DNA from 4 places in the Fusobacterium sp. IOR10 genome. Region 1 is predicted to be linked to each of the others. Evidence: riboswitches for the same ligand, from Rfam matches in the RefSeq annotation. Region 1 holds a riboswitch; each other region holds the start of a gene.
The links. A riboswitch is a leader RNA that binds a small molecule or an ion and turns the genes downstream of it on or off. The one in region 1 is predicted to bind S-adenosylmethionine.

Region 1 (3,180 bases):
TGCTCCAGGTAAACCCATAAGAAGCCATCCACTCATATCACTTGCTTGAGCTGATAGGGCAGTTACCCAAGAACCCATCCCTCTTCCGCCTATTAAATAATCCTCTGCACTTTCTGTCTTCCTGTAGAAATAAATTCCAACTCCCACTAAAAATATTAAGTATACTACAAATGTTATCATTGTTTCCGTTGTCATCATTTTCCCCTCCATTTTTTAGTTAAACCTACAATAAATGTTACTTACATTTTTTAATTTTATATGAGTTCCCGGGGACTTTAATTAATTTCATAATTCAACTCCTTTATATTAATATTTTTTAAATAAAATAAAAAAACCATTTAATGCATCTTAATGCAGTTAAATGGCTTTATCTTATAAAGAAAAATTCTCTTTAGCATAGCTCAATTCCACATTAGATACAAATCCAAATTTTCAGCTTAAAATGGACTTATATCTATGACTTTCATCACACACACAAATCCTAATTAGGAACCATGGGGTTATGAAATTTTACTGTGATTGCTAATTTTTTCATGAATCTCTCCTTCTAATCTAAAATTTAATTTAAGTTTATTGTACCTATTTTTTAGATAAATGTCAATATTTTTTTGATTTTGCATTTTATAACTAGACTATACTTGGAATAAAGATTATAATATAACCACGAACTAAATTTAGTATTGGAGGCTCAAAATGGAAAAGATAATTATAAAATGTCCTAAATGTAAAAAGAAAATGAGAGTTAGAAATAAAGTGGCTAAATATAAATGCCCTAGTTGTTCTCATATTTATAAATTAAATAGATTTAAACTTATCCTTTTAAATATCAAGGGATTCTTTGTTGGTTTTGTTGATACAGTAGTTAGTATTAAATCTAGTATCATTTATAAGTTTAAATCTATGGTTTCAACTTATAAGTATATGAGTAAAGTTAGAAAAAATATGAGGTCTAATCCCAACTGGTCTAATTATCATAGAGAACAAAGAGAAATGAAAAATGCAAACAAACGTTCTTTTAAAGATATCTTTAAAAGAAAAAAATAAAAAAATGTTTGACAAAAGAAAGAAATTAGTATATTATTATTTCAACTAAATATCCATCAAGAGAAACTGAGGGACTGGCCCTTTGAAGTTTCAGCAACCTGCTAATATAGTGTGGTGCTAATTCCAGACAGATGGCGATGACCAAAAATCGTTGAACCCAATCTTTAAAACTTGATGAATATAGTTTTAAAGATTTTTTTTTATAAAATTTATACAATTAAGAAAGGAGCACTACATGATACGTATACAAAATGTTAATAAAACTTATCCCAATAATTTCATTGCAGTTAAAAATGTTAGTTTAAATATCAAAAGAGGTGACATATTTGGTGTTATTGGTTTAAGTGGAGCTGGAAAATCTTCTTTAATTAGACTTTTAAATAGATTAGAAGAGCCTACAAGTGGAAAAATTATTATTGATGGAACTGATATTACTTCTTTAAATAAAAAAGAATTACTAGAAAAAAGAAAAAAAATAGGAATGATATTTCAACATTTTAATCTTTTATCATCTAGAACAGTTTCAGAAAATATTGCTTTTTCTTTGGAAATAGCCAAATTAGAAAAATCAAAAATTAAATCAAGAGTTACTGAATTACTAGAACTTGTTGAACTTTCTGATAAAAAAGATTCTTATCCTAGTCAGCTAAGTGGAGGACAAAAGCAAAGGGTAGCAATAGCTAGAGCTCTTGCAAATAATCCTAAAATTTTATTATCAGATGAAGCAACTTCTGCTCTAGATCCTAAGACAACTAAATCAATTTTGGAGCTTATTAGAAATATTCAAAGTAAACTTGAACTTACAGTAGTTATGATAACCCATCAAATGGAAGTTATAAGAGATATTTGTAATAAAGTTGCTGTAATGTCCCATGGAGAAATTGTGGAAACTGGAGGAGTTCATCATATATTTTCTAATCCTAAAACAGAAACTACCAAGGAACTTATATCGTATCTTCCAAATAATGAAGAATCAACAGCTTCTTTAATGGAAACTAAGGGAAGTATGTTGATTAAAGTAAATTTTCTAGGTTCAATTTCAAAGGATCCAATTATTTCAAGAGCAATTAAAAAGTTTGACATTGACTTTAGTATAATCGGTGGTTCCATAGAAAATCTTTCTACTATGAAAGTTGGACATTTGTACGTTGAGCTTTCTGGAGATTTTAATGAACAAAAATTAGCTATAGACTGGTTAAGGGAAGAAGGAGTTATTGTGGAGGTGATATATAATGGTCTTTAATATGATTTTTAATTCTACTTTGGAAACTTTATACATGGTATTATTATCAGCTATATTTTCTTTAGTTATTGGTTTTCCAATAGGAATACTACTAGTTATTACAAAGGAAGGAAATATATGGGAAAAAAGAAAACTAAATCAAATTTTAGAATTTATTATTAATACTCTTAGATCTTTTCCCTTTATTATTTTAATGATATGTTTATTTCCCCTATCTAGACTAATCGTGGGGACAACAATAGGAGTTAATGCTGCTATTGTACCTCTTTCAATATCTGCTGCACCATTTGTAGCTAGAATCGTTGAGGGGGCTTTAAATGAAATTGATAAAGGTTTAATTGAAGCTAGTTCCAGTATGGGAGCAAATAATCTAACTATAATATTTAAAGTTATGATTCCTGAGACGCTTCCCCATCTTATTCATGGAATTACTGTAACTATAATTAGTCTTATTGGTTATTCTGCCATGGCTGGAACTATAGGAGCTGGAGGTCTTGGAGATTTAGCCATAAGATTTGGATATCAAAGATTTAAAGTTGATATTATGATTTATGCTGTTATTGTAATTATTATTTTAGTTCAATTAATACAAAGTTTAGGAAACTATCTTGTGGCCAAAACAAAAAAAAATAGATAATAAATATATAAGGGAGATGAATATTATGACAAAAACATTTAAAAAATTATTATTAACAGGAGTTAACCTATTACTTCTAAGTCAACTATCTTTTGGAAACACTATCTTAAGAGTTGGTGCTACACCTGTACCCCATGCTGAAATATTACAGGAAATTAAACCTGATTTAGCTAAAGAAGGGATTGATCTTAAAATAATTGAGTTCACTGATTATGTTACACCTAATTTAGCCCTTGCTGACAAAGATTTAGATGCT
Region 2 (3,180 bases), on a different contig from region 1:
AGGGAAGAGTCAAGTAATCCATCATCTAAATTAATATCCAAAATATTTGCTCCATTTTTTATTTGATTTCTAGCTATCTCCAATGCTTTTATATAATTTTCTTCCTCTATTAATCTTTTGAAAAGTTTAGAACCTGCAACATTGTTTCTTTCTCCAACTGGAGAAAACTTACCTTTAAAATCATAAATTTCATTTCCAGATAAAATATAATTATGTTTTTTTTCTAGATTAAACTTTCTTGGCTCTTTATTCTTTGTGGCAGAAACTATTTCTTTAATGTGTTCAAAGCTAGTTCCACAACATCCACCTACAATATTTAAATGCTTCCCATCAATAAGTTCTCTTAGATAAGATACTGTTATTTGAGGAGTTTCATTGTATTTTCCCTCTTCATTTGGAAGACCTGCATTTGGATATAATGAAATAGGTTTATCTACAAATTTTCCTAATTTCTTTATAAGAGGAATTAAATCCTTTGCACCAAAAGAACAATTTAAACCAAAGGATATAATTGATTTTCTATCAAGGGCCACTGCTAAAGACTCCATGCTTTGTCCTGATAATAATTTTCCTTGTTTATTAACAGTCATTGAAATCATAATTGGTAAATTTATATTTTTGTATGCAAATACTTCCTCTGCAGCTAAAAGAGCTGCCTTTGCATTAAGTCCATCGAAAATAGTTTCTATTAAAACTATATCTATCCCCCCATTAACAAGTCCTAAAATTTGCTCATAATAGATTTCTTTTAAATAATCAAAAGTTAAGCTTCTTTCGTATGGAATATTTCCAACAGGTATTGAAAGACTTTTACTTGTTGGGCCTATTGACCCTGCTATAAATATTTTTTTCTTGTATTTTTCAAAAAATTTTGTTGTTGCTTCCTTTGCTAAAGCAGCGCTTTTCTTTGCTATTTCATATGCTTTTTCTTGAAGATTATATTCCCCTAATGAAATTCTATTTGCATTAAAAGAATTTGTCTCTATTATGTCTGCCCCAGCTTCCATGTATTTAAAATGAATATCTTTAATAATACTAGGGTTTGTTATATTTAAAATTTCATTGCAACCTTTTAAAAATGTTTTGTGATTTTTAAATGCTTCTCCTTTGAAATCTTCCTCTGTTAAATTATAGTTTTGTATTTCTGTCCCTGTTGCCCCATCAAGAACTAGTATTTTATTTTTTAATTTATCAAACATAATTACCTCCTAAAATGTTTCTCTTATTCTAGCAATATTTTCCATTATTTTCTTGGCAATTTCAGGCTTATTCATTGTGTATATATGAACTCCCTTAACATCTGAAGCAATTAGTTCAATTATTTGTTCTGTTGCATACCCAATTCCAGCTTCCTTTAAAGCCTCTGGATTGTCCTCATACTTATCTAATATTCTTTGAAGTTTTGGAGGAATTTTCGCTCCACAAAGAGATGTTATTTTTTTTATTTGCTTACTATTTGTAATTGGTATTATACCTGCTATAACTGGAATATTAATTTCCAACTTCTTTAATTTTTCTAAAAATTCAAAGAAATTATTATTGTCAAAAAACATTTGTGAAATTAAAAAATCTGTTCCTGATTCAACTTTCTTCTTTAAATTAAATAAGTCCAACAAATCATTATTTTCTTGATGAGTTTCTGAATAAACTGCTCCTCCAATACAATATTTATCCTTTAACTTTAAAAAATCAACTAAATCACTTGCATATTTAAAATCTCCCTTATCTAAATTTAAATATTCCTTTGGAGGATCTCCTCTTAAAGCTAAAATATTTTCAATATTATATTTTTCAAAGTCTTTTAATACATGTTCAATTTCTTTTTTGCTTGCTCCTATACAAGTTAAATGTGCCAATGAACAAATATTTTTACTTTGAATTTTTTCTGCAATTTCTGCTGTTTTTCTCATTCCTGATCCATTAGCTCCATAAGTTACACTTATAAAATCTGGACCAAGTTCTGATAATTTATCTATAACAGAGTAAACTTCTTCCAAAGAATAATATTTATTTGGTGGAAAAACTTCAAAGGATATAGTTGTCTTTTTTTTCTCAAATATTTCTTTTATTTTCATCTTTTCTCTCCCTTATAATAAAAAATCCTCACATCTTTTGATAGATGTGAGGAGTCTCATATGATATATTCGCCATCTATCAGGAATTAGCACCACACTTCTTTCAAAGTAGGTTGCTGAAGTCTCTTCGGGCCTGTCCCTCAACTTCTCTATATGGTATTTAATTTAAAACATTCTATCACAATGAATTATCAAAGTCAATTCTTTACAATTAATTTTGTAATATGACTTTCTTGATGTATAATACATATATAGATATTATTTTGATTTAAGGAGGATTTTTATGAAAAATTTTAAGCTATCTAAATTTATTTTATGCCTATTAATACCCACTCTTTTTGGAGGTATTTCAGGATTCTTTAATCAAAATTCAGTGGAGTTATATGAAAAACTTGTGCTTCCTGACTTTGCTCCCCCTTCATTTGTATTTCCACTAGTGTGGACTTTCCTTTATACTTTTATGGGAATAGGCCTTTATTTAATTCTTGAAAAAAGAAATCATAAATTAGCTGTAACTAGTTTTTATATTCAATTAACTTCTAATTTTATATGGCCATTTGTGTTTTTTAAATTTCATTTAATTGTTCCTGGTTTTTATTTACACATGTTCCTTTTATTAGCTGTTATATGGATGACTTTTAATTTCTTTAGATTAAATAAATTTGCAGGTATTTTACAAATACCTTATATTATTTGGTTAAGTTTTGCAGGATATTTAAATTATTATATTGTTTTACTCAATGCATAATTTTAGATATAAATAAAAAAAGATGAATCCTATATTTATAGAATTCATCTTTTTTATTGTTTACAGTATAATTATTTTTTACTTTGATTTCTTTTTTGTTTTTGATTTTGCAACTTTTTCTTCTAGAGATTTTCCTACTCTAAATTTAACAACTTTTTTTGCTTTTACTTGCATTTTTTCACCTGTTTGAGGGTTTCTAACTTCTCTTGCTGATCTTTCTGTTACTTCCCATTTACCCCAACCAACAAAACCTACTGAATTTCCTTTTTCTAAATTATCAGTTACAGTATCCAAAAATAAATTTACAAACTTTTCTGCATCTTTTTTTGCTATTTCGCCCTTTTCAGCAATATCCAC
Region 3 (3,180 bases), on a different contig from region 1:
GATAATTTAACAGTTCAATTAAACTATTCTAAAAGTGAAAAGGATTGGTATTTTGTAGATACCTTTGACAACACTGAATATTTTTCTGGAGGCTTTAACTATAAAATAAGTGATAAACAAGCTGTAGCCTTAAAATATAGCCGTTTTGAGGAAGATGGGAAGTTTATTAAAACAGTTAAAAGTGGAAATCTTAAAAATTATGGTAGAGACTATCGCCCTGATACTAGCCTAGTTACAGTTGGAATTGATGAAAATAAGGAAAAAATAAAGAAAAGAATCAGTGGATATAATATTGCTGATAGGTTAGAGGAAAATTGGAAGGGAAGTTATTCTTTAAATATTAGTGATAACCTTGACTTATCAGTTGATGCCTTTCACAATGAGGGATATTTTAAAAATAATCCCTATGAATATGAAAGTGATCAGAAAATTGAGCAAAAAACTGATGGAATAAAGGCTAAACTAAACTACAAGTACACTGAAAAAAATAATATATTATTTGGTTTAGACTATTTCAAACAAAATGCAAGTATTAATTATGACGATATTACATCTAGAAAAGTTAGCAGTGGAGATGTTCCTGATATTAGTGCTGGGGAAAGTGTTGATAAATATGGATACATAGTTAACAAAGATGGAAATGACACTTACAAAGCTGACCAATTAAATTTTGATTATGAAAGATATGTTAAGGCCCTTTATTTCTTAAATATTTTCAAATACAAAAATTTAGAATTTACCCAAGGAGCTAGGTTTGATAGAACAGATTGGAGTACCTTTAAAAAAGCTGCTGGTGGTTGGGGAGTTCTAAATGGAACTAGTCATAGGGACAACTGGAACTATGAACTATCTGCTGGATATAACTATAGAGATACTGGTAAAATTTATGCTAGGTATGAAAGAGGTTTCACTGGACCAGATGGAATGGAAATAACAGATAGGGTCTATATAAATGGTGAAAAAGCAACTGTACTTACAAATGCAGAGGATGAAATTTTTGATATTTATGAAGTTGGATTAAGGGACTATGTTTTAGGTTCTGCCTTTAATTTAACACTTTTCTATAATGAAACTGATAACCAAATGGATAGATTCTATCATTTTTCAAATGGTCATTTAAATATGATAACTGACAATTTATACAAAACTCATAGATATGGGCTAGAAACATCCCTTAGTCAAAAAATTGGAAAATTTTCCTTTGAAGAAAGTTATACTTATTTAATGGGAAAATCAGATTACAACAATAAAGGAAAAGAGCTTAAAGGGGAAGTTTCCCTAGTTGATTCTGGACTTAAAAAAGTTCCAAAACATAATATTATGTTAAGTGGTAATTATAATTTCACAGATAATTTCTCTGGAGGTCTTACTTGGAAATATACAGGTTCTTATAATAATTTTACAAAGGAAACTAGCAGTGAAGATGGAATTGTTAAATCAAATACTGTTGTTGATCTATCCTTAAAATATAATCATCCAAATGGGATGAGTATTTATGGGGGAATAAATAATTTGTTTAATGAAGAATATTTTGGATATGTTAGTGGTAGCGGTAGCTATACCTATGTTATCCCTCAAGAAAAAAGATCATTCTATGCTGGATTTAGCTATATTTTCTAAATTAAAATTATTTAATTTATTGACAAATTTTTTCATTTGTTGTATCATAAGTGAAATTAAATATCCATCAAGAGAAACTGAGGGACTGGCCCGATGATGTTTCAGCAACCTATTTTATATGTGGTGCTAATTCCAGATAGATGAAAATCACTAATTTTAATATAGTGGCTCTATTACTTGATGGATGGTAATAGAGCCTTTTTTTATTTAGGAGGAAACTTATGACAAATTTAAAAAACAAGGGAATTGGAACAATATCAATACATGGAGGAAGCAAAAAAAATGCCTTTGGAGCCCTAACTACACCTATATTCCAAAGTTCAACTTTTATATTTGATTCTGCTGAACAAGGGGGAAGAAGATTTGCCCTAGAAGAAGATGGGTATATTTACGGTAGATTAGGTAATCCTACAGTTAGTGTTGTGGAAGAAAAATTAGCTCTACTTGAAAATGCTGAAGCTGGTCTTGGTACTGCCTCTGGAATGGGAGCAATCAGTTCTACATTTTGGACTTTCCTTAAAAGTGGAGATCATATAGTTACTGATAAAACTCTATATGGATGTGCCTTTGCCTTTTTAAATGCAGGTATTTCTAGATTTGGTGTTGAAGTTAGTTTTATAGATACATCTGATTTACAAGCTGTTAAAGATGCTATTAAACCTAATACTAAAATAATATATTTAGAAACTCCAACAAACCCAAATTTAAAAATAGTTGACATTGAAGCTATTGGTAAAATAGCTAAAAATTATGAAAATATTAAATTAATAGTTGATAATACCTTTGCATCTCCATATTGTCAAAACCTTTGGATTTAGGTGCAGACATAGTTGTTCACTCAGCTACAAAATATATTAATGGTCACGGAGACTTACTTGCAGGTTTTGTTCTTGGGAAAAAAGAAGATTTAGATCAAATTAGATTTGTTGGAATAAAGGATATGACTGGTGCAGTTTTAGCACCTGCAGAGGCTAGTTTAATAATCAGAGGTTTAAAAACTTTCCAAGTTAGAATGGAAAGACATTGTGAAAGTGCTCTAAAGGTTGCTAGATTTTTAGAAGGTCATCCTAAAATAAAAAAAGTATACTATCCTGGTCTTGAATCTCACAAGGGATATGAAATTGCTAAAAAACAAATGATAAACTTTGGTGGAACTCTAGCCTTTGAATTACAAGGGGGATTTGAAGCTGGTAAAAAGCTTTTAAATACAGTTGAACTTTGTACCCTTGCTGTTAGTCTTGGATGTACTGAAACATTAATTGAGCATCCTGCTTCAATGACTCACTCTCCATACACTAAGGAAGAGCTTAAGGCTGCTGGACTTGATGAGGGGCTAGTTAGACTGTCTGTTGGTCTTGAAGACATAGAAGATATTATTGAAGATTTAGAAACTGCATTAAAAAATTTATAATATATATATAAAAGTCGTACTAGATTCTAGTACGACTACCACCATTTTTTCTTTTTAAAATAAATTATCATAATCACTATTATTAATAGCATAACACCTAAAGTGTAAAAATATCCATTTGGATTTTCTAGCTCAGGCATATGTTTAAA
Region 4 (3,180 bases), on a different contig from region 1:
ACAACAGATAATGGAGACATTTCTTTTCAAGAAGACTTATTTGACATAAGAAGAATAGCGATTTTTCCAACTAATGGAAAATTTAGTTTTAAAAGAAAAGTAACAGGAAAATATAATTTTATAAAAATAAAAAGAGAAGAGAAACATATGAATAAATAAATTATTAACTGGGAGGTAATTATGAAAAAAATAGCTTTTTTTCCCATGATAGCATTAGTATCACAAATTACTTTAGCATCTAGTGTTGGAATTGGTTATGGAGTTACAAGTGAATTTTTTAAAGGTGATGATAAAAGTCATGTACTGCCATTTTTGAATTATGAATATGACAATTATTTTATAGATTCTACAACAGCTAATACGTTACACATAGGGTATAGGTTAATGGAAGATGATGTGTACGCATTTTCTTTATATGCAGTTCCCTTTGGAGGATATAAAATTGATGGAAGTGATTTAGATTCTAAATATAAAGGAATTGATGACAGAGATTATCAATTTATGCTAGGAAGTGAATTTAAATATTACAATGGACTTCATGATGTTGAGACAATTTTAAATGCAGAAATAGGCCAAGAGGGAGGAAAATTATCCCTTAGAATTCAAAAACCTTATGTAATTAATGAAAATTTAATAATAAAACCTTCTTTTAATTTTAACTATTATAATTCAAGTTTTATTGATTATTATTTTGGTATAGACTCTGGAGAAGCCAGTACAAGTACTTCCTTAAATGAGTATAATGGGGAAAGTGGCTATTCACTAGGAATTGGGGTTACAAGTTCTTATAGATTAACAGATGCTTTTTCATTGCTTGGATTTTTAGGTGCAATGAAATTTTCAAGTGAAATAAAAAATTCTCCCATTGTTAGTAATAGTTTGATTTATTTAGGTGGAGTTGGAATTGTATATACTTTTTAAAAAAGCTTGACTTTTTGAACAAATAATAATAAAATATAAACTGAAATACCATCAAGAGAGACGGAGGGATTGGCCCGTAGATGTCTCAGCAACCTACATTTATTGTGTGGTGCTAATTCCAAAGAGATGGGACAATGTAGATATTATGTCCTTTCCTATGGAAAGGACTTTTTATTTTGAATTTAATTTGTGATAACTAAGTAAATATAATATATAAGTATATATATTTTAAGGAGGAATTAATGGAAGATTTAATTTATTTTACTTCAGAATGCGTTTCCCCAGGACATCCAGATAAAGTATCTGATCAAATTTCAGATGCAGTTTTAGATGCATGTTTAAAGGATGATCCAGAATCAAGAGTAGCATGTGAGGTTTTTTGTACAACAGGACAAGTAATAGTTGGAGGAGAAATTACCACTAAAACTTTTGTAAATATTCAAGATGTAGTTAGAGATAAAATAAGAGAAATAGGATATAAAACAGGTATGGGATTTGATAGTGATTGTGGGGTATTTAATTCAATACACGCTCAATCATCAGACATTGCCATGGGTGTAGATAGAGGAGGAGCAGGAGACCAAGGTATTATGTTTGGGGGAGCTGTAAAAGAAACCCCAGAACTTATGCCTCTTGCTTTAGTATTAGCAAGGGAAATATTAAGAGTTTATGTGGATTTAAAGGATAATGGAGTTTTGACTTGGGCTAGACCAGATGCAAAATCTCAAGTAACATTAGCCTATGACAGGGAAGAAAACATTAAATTTATTGAAGCTATAGTTGTTTCAGCTCAACACAATCCAGACGTAACTCAAGAACAAATCCACGAGGATTTAAAAGAATTAGTAATTAAACCTGTAATTAAAAAATATAACATGAAGTTTGAAGATATAAAGAAAATATTTATCAATCCCACAGGACAATTTATAATCGGCGGTCCAAATGGAGACACAGGACTTACAGGCAGAAAAATTATAGTTGATACCTATGGTGGATATTTTAGACATGGGGGAGGAGCTTTTTCTGGAAAAGACCCTTCAAAAGTTGACAGATCAGGGGCTTACGCTGCTAGATGGGTTGCTAAAAATATAGTTGCAGCTGGATTAGCTTACAAATGTGAGGTTCAACTATCTTATGCAATAGGAGTAATAGAACCAATTTCAATAAAAGTAGATACATTTGGTACAGGTAAAGTTGATGAAGTGAAATTATCAAGAGTAGTTAAAAAAATATTTGATTTAACACCAAGAGGAATAGAAAAAGAGTTGAAATTAAGAAGTGGTGAATTTAGATATCAAGATCTTGCAGCTTTTGGTCATATTGGAAGAACAGATATTGATCTTCCATGGGAAAAATTAGATAAAGTTGAAGAATTAAAAAGCTATTTTGGCTTATAATTCTAGGACGGAAATCTGTTTAAAAGCCTATGATTTGCTTAGGAAAAATCCAAAGAATGATTGATTTTTTTGAATTTATATGGTATAATTTCTTGGTAAAGTATATTGTTTAGAGGAGAGTGGGGAAACCCACTCTTTATTTATGGTAAGGATTAGGAAGAGAGGTGAGTTGTTTTTGGAAAAAGAAGATAAATTGAAAGTTATAGAAAAAATTGAGAAGATAATAGATCCAACTCTAAAAGAATTTGGTCTGGAATTAGTTGATGTGGAGTATCTTCAAGATGGAGGATATTGGTATGTAAGGATATACATAGAATATTTAGATAAGGAGATATCATTGGGAGATTGTGCTAAAGTGAGCTCAGCAGTTGGTGATGATATAGATAAAATTATCGATAAAAAATTCTTTTTAGAAATTTCCTCACCTGGAATAGAAAGACCTTTAAAAAAACCAGAAGATTTCATTAGATTTCAAGGGTCAAAAATAAAAGTAAGTTTAAAGCATAAGTTAAATGATAAAAAGAATTTTGAAGGTGTACTAACAAAATTTGAAAATAATATTGTATTTCTTCAAACAGAGGATGAAATGCAAATACCATTTAAAGAGATTAGAAAATCTAATCTAGTCTATGATTTTAAAGATATTTAAAGTCTAGGCTTCAGGAGGAGAAAATGAAAGGTAAAGACGGAAAAAAATTTCTAGCAGCATTGGAAGAGTTGGAGAAATCAAAGGGGTTAAGCCAAGAAAGTTTATTAGAAACAGTTGAGCAAGCCCTTTTAGCAGCTTATAAAAAACATTTTGGAGAAGAAGAAAATGTCAAAGTTGAGATAAACAGAACAACAGGAGAAATTAAAGTTTATG

Region 2: linked by a shared signal. The riboswitch ahead of metF (methylenetetrahydrofolate reductase [NAD(P)H]) and the one ahead of GIL12_RS09445 (methionine ABC transporter ATP-binding protein) in region 1 are both predicted to bind S-adenosylmethionine.
Region 3: linked by a shared signal. The riboswitch ahead of megL (methionine gamma-lyase) and the one ahead of GIL12_RS09445 (methionine ABC transporter ATP-binding protein) in region 1 are both predicted to bind S-adenosylmethionine.
Region 4: linked by a shared signal. The riboswitch ahead of metK (methionine adenosyltransferase) and the one ahead of GIL12_RS09445 (methionine ABC transporter ATP-binding protein) in region 1 are both predicted to bind S-adenosylmethionine.

The regions. Positions count from the first base shown of each region.
Region 1 is NZ_WJWY01000045.1:1,513-4,692, reverse strand. Features, by position in the region: gene putP (sodium/proline symporter PutP) at 1-198, opposite strand, end outside; gene GIL12_RS09450 (hypothetical protein) at 694-1,044, shown strand; SAM riboswitch class I at 1,095-1,182, shown strand; gene GIL12_RS09445 (methionine ABC transporter ATP-binding protein) at 1,280-2,287, shown strand; gene GIL12_RS09440 (methionine ABC transporter permease) at 2,277-2,924, shown strand; gene GIL12_RS09435 (MetQ/NlpA family ABC transporter substrate-binding protein) at 2,950-3,180, shown strand, end outside.
Region 2 is NZ_WJWY01000012.1:12,824-16,003, reverse strand. Features, by position in the region: gene GIL12_RS04890 (homocysteine S-methyltransferase family protein) at 1-1,199, opposite strand, end outside; gene metF (methylenetetrahydrofolate reductase [NAD(P)H]) at 1,209-2,075, opposite strand; SAM riboswitch class I at 2,129-2,235, opposite strand; gene GIL12_RS04880 (TspO/MBR family protein) at 2,359-2,823, shown strand; gene GIL12_RS04875 (HU family DNA-binding protein) at 2,902-3,180, opposite strand, start outside.
Region 3 is NZ_WJWY01000008.1:71,064-74,243, forward strand. Features, by position in the region: gene GIL12_RS03555 (TonB-dependent receptor) at 1-1,620, shown strand, start outside; SAM riboswitch class I at 1,682-1,767, shown strand; partial or broken gene megL (methionine gamma-lyase) at 1,842-3,031, shown strand; gene corA (magnesium/cobalt transporter CorA) at 3,067-3,180, opposite strand, start outside.
Region 4 is NZ_WJWY01000003.1:6,348-9,527, forward strand. Features, by position in the region: gene GIL12_RS01005 (polysaccharide deacetylase family protein) at 1-159, shown strand, start outside; gene GIL12_RS01010 (MipA/OmpV family protein) at 181-921, shown strand; SAM riboswitch class I at 967-1,054, shown strand; gene metK (methionine adenosyltransferase) at 1,164-2,318, shown strand; gene rimP (ribosome maturation factor RimP) at 2,461-2,967, shown strand; gene nusA (transcription termination factor NusA) at 2,991-3,180, shown strand, end outside.